Regions from separate parts of the Salinivibrio sp. YCSC6 genome, predicted to be linked through region 2. Evidence: predicted binding sites of a transcription regulator. Region 2 holds the regulator's gene; each other region holds the start of a gene.
What was found. The regulator CRP, encoded in region 2, controls carbon source genes, mostly activating them, when cyclic AMP is high. The targets are predictions, from matches to a motif close to TGTGANNNNNNTCACA.
Positions count from the first base shown of each region.

Region 1 (3,569 bases), on a different replicon from region 2:
CAAGTTCGCCATTAACGACTCGCTCCACGTCTCCAGCGCTTCTGGAAGCAAGGTATGGTTGGTGTAAGCAAACGTCTGGCTGGAGATAGACCAAGCGTCATCCCAGCTCAAGTGGTGCTCATCCAACAGCACTCGCATCAGCTCAGGAATGGCGATAGTCGGGTGAGTATCATTTAACTGAATGGTTTCATAATCTGGAAGGGCAGCCAGTGGGTGGCCAGCATCTAAATGGCGACGAAGAATATCCCCAACAGAGGCCGCACTGTGGAAGTATTGCTGCATCAAACGCAACGTTTTACCCGCATCATGATTATCGTTCGGGTAAAGCACCTTGGTCAGGTTGCCTGCATCAATTGCGGCTTGTTGCGCACGGGTATAGTCACCATCATTGAAGGCATCGAGCGCAAATGGCGTCAGTGCTCGACCTTCCCATAAGCGAAGTGGATAAACCGTATTACTTTGATAGCCCACGATAGGCAGATCCCAAGGCATCGCTTGAATATGAAGGCTAGGAACCCATTCGCGGCGCGTGTGACCGTTTTCTTCAATCACCGCTACGTGGCCATAAAAGCCAACCGTTTGGGCAAGGTCAGGACGAACCACTTCCCACGGATAGCCTTCTGGCTCACGCCATGCATCCGGTGCTTCTTGTTGGGCGCCATCTTTAAATGATTGACGGAACAGACCATATTCATAGTGCAAGCCATAGCCGACCGCTGGATACTGTTGGGCTGCCAGCGAGTCCATAAAACACGCGGCCAAGCGGCCCAAACCACCATTCCCCAACGAAGGATCGCGCTCTTGCTCAAGCAAATCGGTCAGGCCAAACCCAAACTCGCTGACCACAGCCGCAATTTCATCGTAAAGCCCCATGCTAATCAGGTTGTTGCCCGTTAAGCGGCCAATCAAAAACTCTAGGGATAAGTAGTTCACACTCTTCGCTTGTTTGATGGCTAAATCGTTTTCTGTCGCAACCAGATCACTGGTGGTGTGTTCGGCCAGCGCGCGGCCTAAGGCGAGATACCAATCGCGCATCTCCGCGGTTTCGGGGGTGCGACCAAGCTGCGTCAAATGCTGGGTCATACTGGCTTTAAAAGCGCTTTTATCAAATGCGTGTTGCTGTTTAGGCGTCATGTCATCGCTCTCGTAATGGAAAAAAACCTCGATGACAGTCATCCTGCCCAAGCCTGTCGATGCAAACATCCTCCCGAGACAGGAGGAGGAAAGGAGGAGTTGTCAGGGCGTAGAGAGCCACATCACAAGCTGTGAGTGAGCTTGCTCTCATCAATGGAGGAATTTCGTGATATTGAGGTGATAAAAATCACAATTTGAGGGAACACTGACCAAAATACGGCTGTGAAAAAAGAACAATCCCTTTTGTTAATTTTGTGCGCTAACGCAAATTGTGGGGGCATTCATCGTCTCTGGCGTGTAACACCTTCTATATTCCGTATCCGAAACAATAAAATTAGTGACTTTAATCACAATTAAAAGGCGTAGCTGCACCAAAATAGAGCAATTGCACCATTATCAGCGCTGGATCATAGTTTGTGACAGACCAGTTACATACACTTGCGTACAAGGATAAACGCGGCAAAGCCGCACTCGCTGTAAAGGACCTTCTCGCTATGTGGATCCCGTCAAAACTTACCCGTCCCGGCCGTCTCTACAATGCCATCTTGCGCCCGCGCGTATTGGATATCCTCCAACAAGCGCCACATTACAAATTGGTGTTGTTCCGCTCGCCGGCAGGTTACGGCAAAACCACCATGGCCGCACAATGGCTCGCCGATCAAAACCATGTCGGCTGGTTCAGCATTGATGACAGCGACAACGACAGCTTCCGCTTTATCAACTACCTGTTGCAAGCATTAAATAAAGCGACCCACGATGGGTGCCCCAATACCGTTAAGCTAGCAGAAAAACGCCAGTTCTCATCCCTGCGTGCGCTGCTCTCCGATGTTTTCGCTGAGCTGGCTGGGTTACAGTCCACCTGTTATCTGGTATTGGATGACTACCAATTGATCGACAATGAAGACATTCATGAAGCAATGCGCTTTTTTATTAAGCACATGCCCGATAGCCTGACTTTGGTGGTGACCTCGCGCGCGAATCCGCCGCTAGGGACAGCAAATTTGCGGGTTCGCGATCTGATGATCGAGATCGGCAATGAACTGCTTGCGTTCGATAATGAAGAGACCACCCGCTTTTTTAATCAACGTGTCGCCGATGGTGTCGACGAAACCACCGCGAGCACCCTTTGTGCCTACGTCGAGGGCTGGCCATCTGCCCTACAATTAATTGCGATTCAGGCTCAGCATCAAAAACGGACCCTGATGCAAAGTGCCGCCTCCTGCGCGAGTTTTAACCATGCCCACCTGTGGGATTATTTGGTCGAAGAGGTTTTTGATCTGCTGGACAGTGAAACCCGTCAGTTTTTAATGCAAGTTTCCGTGCTGGAAATGTTTAATGACGAGCTGGTCTTTGCGCTGACCGAGCGCGAAGACGCGCTCGGCATGCTCGAGTCGCTAAATCGCTACGGTTTATTCATCTATCCGTTGGAAGGAGACAATAACTGGTTCCGCTTCCACCATTTATTCGCAGAGTTTCTCGCCCATGAGCGTCAAGCACGGATCCCTCAACAGCAACAACACTTAAACCGACAGGCAGCGTTGGCTTGGCTAAAGCTGAATACGCCCCATCAAGCATTGCGCCACGCCCGCTACGCCGAAGACGATACCTTGATGGCGGATATCCTCAATCAGCACGGTTGGCGTATGTTTAATCGTGGAGAGCTCTCGACCCTAGAGGCGGCTATCGGCCAAATCAGTAATCAGTTGCTATTCACCTACCCCAACTTAGGTCTGCTACGCGCGTGGTTAGCGCAGAGTCAACACAGATATCATGAAGTCGGTGAACTTCTCGCAGAAGCAGAGCAAGCCTACCAAGAACGTAATATCACGCTTGATATTGATTATCAGGGAAATGCCAACGCGTTACTGGCCCAAGTTGCCATCAATCGCAATGACCCTGACCAAGCGATGGCGCTGGCTGAGCTGGCACTTAGCCAACTTGACAGCGCGAACTATCGCGGTCGCATTGTCGCCACATCCGTGGTGGGGGAAGTAAATCACGTGGTTGGGCAGCTTGATCGCGCTCTGTCTATGATGCAGCAAACCGAGAAGCTCGCGCGCCAGCATCAAGTGTACCACCAAGCGTTATGGGCGATTTTACAACAAAGCGAAATTTTGCTCGCACAAGGCTACGTGCAAGCTGCATTCGAATTGTTGGATAGCGCCGATAAATTGATTGAAGATCAGCAGCTCCACCAAGTCCCTTTGCATGAATTTGCGCTGCGCTTGCGGGCACAAATTCTATGGTGCTGGCATCGATTGGATGAAGCCGAAGTCTGTGCGCATAAAGGACTTCGCGTGCTGGAAACGCAGCCGCCGAGCAAACACTTGCACAGTTATTCCATGCTGGCTCGCGTCGCGATTAGCCGTGGTGAGCTCGATAAAGCCTCAAAGTATATCGATCATATCGAACACCTTCTTCGTGAATCGGTTTAC
Region 1 covers NZ_CP039517.1:687,784-691,352, reverse strand. The annotation lists gene E8E00_RS16925 (glycogen/starch/alpha-glucan phosphorylase) at 1-1,134, opposite strand, end outside; gene malT (HTH-type transcriptional regulator MalT) at 1,629-3,569, shown strand, end outside.
Region 1: the regulator CRP is predicted to act here: its motif matches at 1,471-1,486, upstream of malT (HTH-type transcriptional regulator MalT).

Region 2 (3,569 bases):
ACCGTCACCGCACCACTGCATGGGTTTGAGGACGCACATCATTACTACCAGCAATGCAGTGGCCTATCCGTGTTGCCTGCGATCCGCGCCCCTTTGACCATCATTCATGCCAAAGACGATCCTTTTATGACTGATGCGGTGATCCCAACCACGCCATTACCGGCCAATATACGCTATCAACTCACTGACCATGGCGGACATGTTGGGTTTGTCACTGGCCGTTGGCGTGCACCGCGTTTATGGTTGGAAGAGGCAGTGCCCGCGTGGATAGCTGAGCAACTCGACACCTGATGCCCCAATCGTCACGATAAATTGTGATTAAATCGACATAGATGCACTGCACCTACACGCATAATTCGGTAAAATGGGAGCTAATTCACAACCTAAGCATGGAGATGGCGTCCGTGCCATCCCGATGTCAGCAAAAGGTGATGTAGTATGATGGTTCCATGGCAATCTGTGCCAGCCGAAACCTTGACCAATTTAATTGAACACTTTGTGTTGCGGGAAGGGACAGATTACGGTGAGCAGGAAGTCAGCTTTGCTGAGAAAGTTGAACAAGTGCGTGAACAATTAAAATCCGGCGACGCCGTGATTGTATACTCTGAGCTGCATGAGACAGTGGATATTCGTCGTCAGCGCGATCTCAGACCGTAACACCGCCTCACCTTGTGGGCTGCGGTGTAAATTCAGACTGATCAATGACAGGGCTCGTCATGTCGGCTAAACACCCAATCATCGCTGTGACCGGTTCATCCGGCGCAGGCACAACCACGACCTCCGAAGCGTTTCGTAAGATGTTCAATATGATGAACATCAAAGCCTCTTGGTTAGAGGGCGATAGCTTTCACCGCTTCACGCGGCCAGAAATGGATGTTGAGATCCGTAAAGCCCGTGAACAAGGTCGTCATATTAGCTACTTTGGCCCCACGGCCAACGACTTCCCACGCCTTGAGCAATTTTTTAAAGAATATGGCGAACAAGGCACAGGTAAATACCGTCGTTATCTACACACCTTTGATGAAGCCGTGCCTTATAACCAAATGCCGGGCACCTTCACCCCCTGGCAAGATCTGCCTGAAAATACCGACGTATTATTTTATGAAGGCTTGCATGGCGGGGTGGTGGATGGTGACGTCAATGTCGCCCAACATGTTGATTTACTGATCGGCATGGTGCCTATCGTTAACTTGGAGTGGATTCAAAAGTTTGTCCGCGATACGCGCGACCGAGGCCATTCCCGCGAGGCTGTCACGGACTCGATCGTGCGCTCCATGGATGATTATTTGCACTACATTACGCCGCAGTTTTCTCGCACACATATTAACTTCCAACGTGTCCCGACCGTAGACACATCCAACCCGCTGAATGCAAAAGGGATCCCTTCACTCGACGAAAGCTTTGTTGTGATCCGCTTTCGTGGCATGAAGAACGTCGATTTTCCTTATTTACTGCAAATGATCAGTGGCGCCTTTATGTCTCGGCACAACACGCTGGTCGTGCCCGGCGGTAAAATGGGATTTGCGATGGAGCTGATTATTCGCCCCTTGATCCAACAGTTGATTGAGAAAGGCAAGATAGGTTAACCGCCGTAGCGCACTTAACGTGTATTACTTCTCAGGTCGTGATCTTAGCCACATTTTTGCCGATTTTTTAGGCGGTTGGCTTAGATCAAAATCAAGAAATCCAGATAGAAAAAAGATACACTCTTGTTAACATACAGTGAGCTTGTAGCCTGCGCCAAGACCTCGTATTCTGTGCATTGGACTGATGGGTTTCCATTCAGACAAAGACAGGACGTCGTTGCCGGGCAACACATGCAGAGGAAATAAGTTATATGGTTCCAGGAAAACCTCAAACAGACCCTACACTCGAGTGGTTCCTTTCACATTGTCATATTCACAAGTACCCGTCCAAAAGTACTCTGATCCATGCAGGGGAAAAGGCGGAGACCTTGTACTACATCGTGAAAGGTTCTGTGGCCGTACTAATCAAAGATGAAGAAGGCAAGGAGATGATCCTGTCTTACCTTAACCAAGGTGACTTCATCGGCGAACTTGGTCTGTTCGAAGAGGACCAAGAGCGCACCGCATGGGTACGTGCGAAATCACCTTGCGAAGTAGCAGAAATTTCATTCAAGAAATTCCGCCAGCTGATCCAAGTTAACCCAGACATTTTGATGCGTCTATCCTCTCAGATGGCGCGTCGCCTGCAAGTGACCAGCCAGAAAGTGGGAGACCTTGCCTTCCTGGACGTGACCGGCCGCATTGCGCAGACCCTACTGAACTTGGCGAAGCAACCTGACGCCATGACTCACCCTGACGGCATGCAAATCAAGATCACGCGTCAAGAGATTGGTCAGATTGTTGGCTGTTCGCGTGAGACAGTTGGGCGTATCCTTAAAATGCTGGAAGAGCAGAACCTTATCTCAGCTCACGGTAAAACCATTGTGGTTTACGGCACACGCTAATCCTCGCGTGTTGCGACAAAACCGGCGCTTTTGCGTCGGTTTTTTTATTTTTATTGACTGGAAACTCATTACCTAAGTTCTACACTTCAGAAACGACCCATCTAACAACTGATTAACAGGATGTCGTTTATGAGAAGCTTACGTCAAACCCTTGCTGCATTGCTACTCGCGGCGGTTTCTTCAACTGCTGCGGCGAATATCACCATTGTCCATCCAGAACCACGGGCTGGCTCTGCCCTCGATTTATACGCTATCGACTTGATTGAGTTTTTAGCGGAAAAATCAGGTGAGTCTGTCACTTTACAGGCCTTTCAAGGCCAAATTGGCTCTCAGTCTCGTAAAGTGGAAATGCTAAAACAAGGACGACTGACGGTAGATTGGCTCGGGGCCGACCGTACCCTTGAGTCAGAGTTACTTCCCATCCGTTATCCAGTCTTTCGGGGTCTATTAGGCCATCGCTTGTTCATTACCAATCAAGCCACCGAACCCAAGCTTGCACAAATCAGTGACCAAGCTGGGCTCAATAATCTGACCATGATCCAAGGGCAAGGCTGGGCGGATGTGAAGGTCTTGCAGTCGGCGGGATTTCGGGTTCGAGAAATCTCAAGCTTTGAGAATATCTTTAAAGGCGTCGATACCGGACGGGCCGACCTCTTCCCGCGTGCGCTTATCGAACCTTTTAGCGAGCTGGCAGAGCGACCTCAATATACAAATCTGTTGGTTGATCCGCACTTAATGCTAATCTACCGCTTCCCAATGTTCTTGTTTGTATCGCCCCAAAACCCAGAGGTAGCGACCATGCTCAACGATGCCTTTGCGGCCGCCTATCAAGACGGATCCTTCATCGAATTTTTTGAGAATGCCCCTCTGGTAAAAGAGACCTTTGAGAAAGCCAATATTGGTGAGCGCACCTTTATTCGGGTCGACAACCCACATCTGAGTAATGAGACTCAGGCAATTGACGATACATTCTGGCTCGATATTGAAAGTCGCTAAACACCGCCAACCAAAAAAGGAGAGCATCGCTCTCCTTTTCTTCTCTCGCCACTATTGATGCGTACTTTCAAAAATTTTATCGGCCGAGGCGGCGACAAAACCT
Region 2 covers NZ_CP039516.1:2,641,309-2,644,877, forward strand. The annotation lists gene E8E00_RS12310 (hydrolase) at 1-291, shown strand, start outside; gene E8E00_RS12315 (YheU family protein) at 439-657, shown strand; gene E8E00_RS12320 (phosphoribulokinase) at 717-1,586, shown strand; gene crp (cAMP-activated global transcriptional regulator CRP) at 1,838-2,470, shown strand; gene E8E00_RS12330 (hypothetical protein) at 2,600-3,466, shown strand; gene E8E00_RS12335 (DUF1338 domain-containing protein) at 3,518-3,569, opposite strand, start outside.

Region 3 (3,569 bases), 1.3 Mb from region 2:
AGCACCTTGGATGGGATTATGAATTTGTTTCATCGCTGTGGTTATCCGAAAAAAGATGCTCGGATAGTAGCGTAAAACAGGCCGCAGAGCGACTAGAAATCAATGCGGCCTGATGTTTTGTATTAAGCTCTTAACCCCGCATATAACAAGGGAATGTCGGGATTAATGGCATCCAAGCTTGCTTGAGTGTCGGCCAGATGGCTCACGGTGCTGTTCACTACCTCGGCTAACGCCACAGAGGCAATCTGATCCCATGAGTAGCCTGCCATATTGGCGGCAATTAAAGCAACTTGAAGCGGAGGCAAACTCGGATTAAAGGCCGCATTCTCGGCATACATTCCTTTAAATACACGGCCATCGCTTGTTTCAACCGCAACACCGCTGTAGTTGCCCGAATAAGGTGCATGGCTAATGTTCGCCGCTTCAACGGCTTGTTTAAGCAGAGGATCGTCAATATCGTCCGCCGTTAAGCCTTGCGTTTGGTCGGCAAGCAGTCGCGCTTCAATACCTAGGTCGGCAGGGCCAAATGCTTCGGGAAGATAAGTGTGCAGTGATTTAGCGTCCGATTTAGGCAGTTGAATCACTAAGTCCTCAGCACCATTTAACTCGTTCATAAACTGGCGACAATGGCCGCAAGGACTGTAATTAATGGTGATGTCGGTTAAGCGCGTCGCCCCTTTGGTCCATGCGTGGCTGATCGCAGATTGCTCTGCATGCACGGTTTGTCCGAGTTGAACGCCAGTCAGTTCGATATTTGCACCTAGGTATAACGTGCCATCTTCTCCTCTGACAATCGCCCCAACATTGAAACGAGAAATGGGTGTCACAGCATAGGCTGCGGCCAGCGGGAGTAAAGCAAGGCGCAATGCCGCGCCAGACAGGCCACTCGCGGCTTCCATATCTGCCACTTGCGCGGGCGTAAAGGTCGCATCAAACGCCGATGCGTGAAGCCATTCCGAGACGGTGCTCTGTAGTGAGTCTGGCAATTGTGTCAGTGCGTCAATGAGTGCGGTTCGCATAGCATCACTTCTAAATGGTTAACGGCCTATCAGTGTAGAGAAGCGATCTTGATAAATGTGTGAGTAATATCACGCATACAATGCAAATATGATCTTGTTGCTCAAACTTAGAGTGACGTCAACATTTTTAAGCCTGTAAATACAGTCACTATGATTGCTTTTAAATACAGTCGTGAAGCTTGCTATTCCGGTTGCCAGTCCACGTAGGGGCGATGAACTTTATAATACTCACGCGCTAAAGCGCCACTGTCACGCAGGCGAGTGATCAACGCGGTGAGGTAGGCATCAATGGCCTGACCTTTCTTTCCTTTGGGGATCACAAATACATCTTGAAAATCAGCAAAATGTGCGCGGCGAATATTGGTCAGCCCTAACTGCTTGAGCATCATATCGGCTTCTTCTTGTGCCCAAACAAACCCATCAATGCGGCCAGCGGCGAGACGGCGCAAGGATTGTTCTATGCCGTGCGAACGTTCGACTTTAAACGGCATGTAGTAAGGCACTGCCTCAATCGTATAAGGTCTCGGATTAGCCCATAGGACATCAACGGGGAGGGGATTATTCTTATGGGTATATAAAACATGGGTGACATCGCCAAACGACTCACTGCTAAATGCAAAGGGCAAATCGGTGACTGTTTTCGTTGGGCGCACGGCGGGCAGCATTAAATCGGCACTGCCTTGTACGATACCATTAATCGCGCGATGAATGGGAAATACGGTGATTTCGATTTGTGTGTTCGGGTCTTGGTCATCGAGAAAGCGTACAAAATCCACGAACGGCCCTGACCCGTCAAGGTTTATCAGTCCCGGCAGTTCCCCCATGTGGATTACTAGCGTTTTTGGGGCATTATTTTTTACACTATTATCGCTTTGAGCCCATGCGTCGGAGAGAAGCAGCAGAGGAATGTAGAGTAGCAATAGCAGTAGATGTTTTGCCATGTAGCCTCCTTCAACCAACAAAAGCTCGCGACGAGATGCTGTGGGCTCTAAAGCCCACAAAAGTAAATGTTTTAAGTGAGTAATGCTGTTATTCCAATAATCACGGTTGCAGCGCTAAGTAGCACAATCAGTGGTTTGGTAATACTAAAGTCTGCCGCTTGTAAATCATCTGGCTTGGCGAGCGATGGTGGCTCATCGGCTTGTGGTTGCGTTCTCGGTGCGGGTCGATGCGACAGGGTTTGTTGGGGCAAGGCAACGCGATAGCCAAACTCGCCCACCACTTCAAAGGGCAAGCACTTTTTGCCGTTACGATAGGACTTTGCCATTAAAGACGTCACCACACTTTGGTGCTGCGCAAACGAGCTATCCGGTAATGCAACTTGCTTAAATAGCGTGCGGCTGGATAGCACTTCTCCCGCGTAGTAGCAAAGCATTTCTAGCATGCGTGACTCTTCGTAGGACAGTACCGTGATGGTTTGGTCGGTCCAATATAAGGTTCTGCTTTCTGGTTCGAAATCAACATCCGCAAATCGATAACAGCGCGTATTCACTTTGGTTGTCATAATTGAGCCCACTCCACACGATACTCTTTTTAAAAGTGTGGACTCAAATCACGGTTCTGCAACTAGAATATGGACGTTTTTTTTGGTAGACGAAGTTGGGCAGCGTGTGAGGAAATTTTGAAAAGCGATTATCTATCAGAAAGATAGTAGGCTTTCCCTTGCCAGCGGCTCCGATGATACCACGGCAAGGGAAGCAAAATTAACTGACCAAGGATTCCACATAGTAGTACACCGCTTTGAGGATCTTCAGCTGGTGTTCATCGTCTTGGTGAGCATCGACCAATTGCTGTAAGTTTTCCATGTATGCAGGCAAGTGGGCCTCGAAATAGTCGCGACGGTGCACAAACCACTTTTGCTGCTCAGCGTCAGTCAGTGTCCACGGATAATTACGCGCGCGATAGCGGAACAGCAGCGGCTTTATGCGCCAGTCGTCAACGCTCAAATCGAGCGCGGCAAGGTTTTCAGGATCGCGCGCACGAATAATTTCCATCGCACTTTGATCACTTTTCGAGAAAAAGCCTGCATATAGGGCACTATCGACGTCCTGATCGTCAAAGGGTTTTGATTCGGCAAAGACGGCAACCAGCTTTTCTCTCAGCTCTGGTGCGGCTTTGAGCGCTTTTAGATGACGCAAGCAGGCTTCGCGATCCACCCCTAAGCGCGCAGCATCTTCCGGACGTAGCGTTTTGGCATCAGCTAAGACCGGGCATTTGTTGATGTGCACGAGTTTCAGTGGTGCCGGTAATTCATCCTCCGCGAGTGCATGATGAGGCGTATACAAACGCTCGCGCAGCGCATCGACATCCAGCTCAAAAAGCGGTGCTGGGTCTCGCGCCAAATCAATGGTGATCACCGCATTGGGATTTTCAGGATGCCAAGCAACCGGCACGATCCAACTGGTGTTGCTTCGCTCGGTGCCAAACATACCCGAGACATGAACCAGTGGGGTCATATTCACCACATCAATCAAGGTTTTGATTTTGTTTTTATGGCGATGGGTCAGCAAATAATTGAATAAACGCGGTTGCGCAGCTTTTACTTTTTTG
Region 3 covers NZ_CP039516.1:1,359,671-1,363,239, forward strand. The annotation lists gene E8E00_RS06245 (DMT family transporter) at 1-33, opposite strand, end outside; gene cdd (cytidine deaminase) at 123-1,019, opposite strand; gene E8E00_RS06255 (ABC transporter substrate-binding protein) at 1,202-1,960, opposite strand; gene E8E00_RS06260 (hypothetical protein) at 2,032-2,523, opposite strand; gene sbcB (exodeoxyribonuclease I) at 2,723-3,569, opposite strand, start outside.
Region 3: the regulator CRP is predicted to act here: its motif matches at 1,078-1,093, upstream of cdd (cytidine deaminase).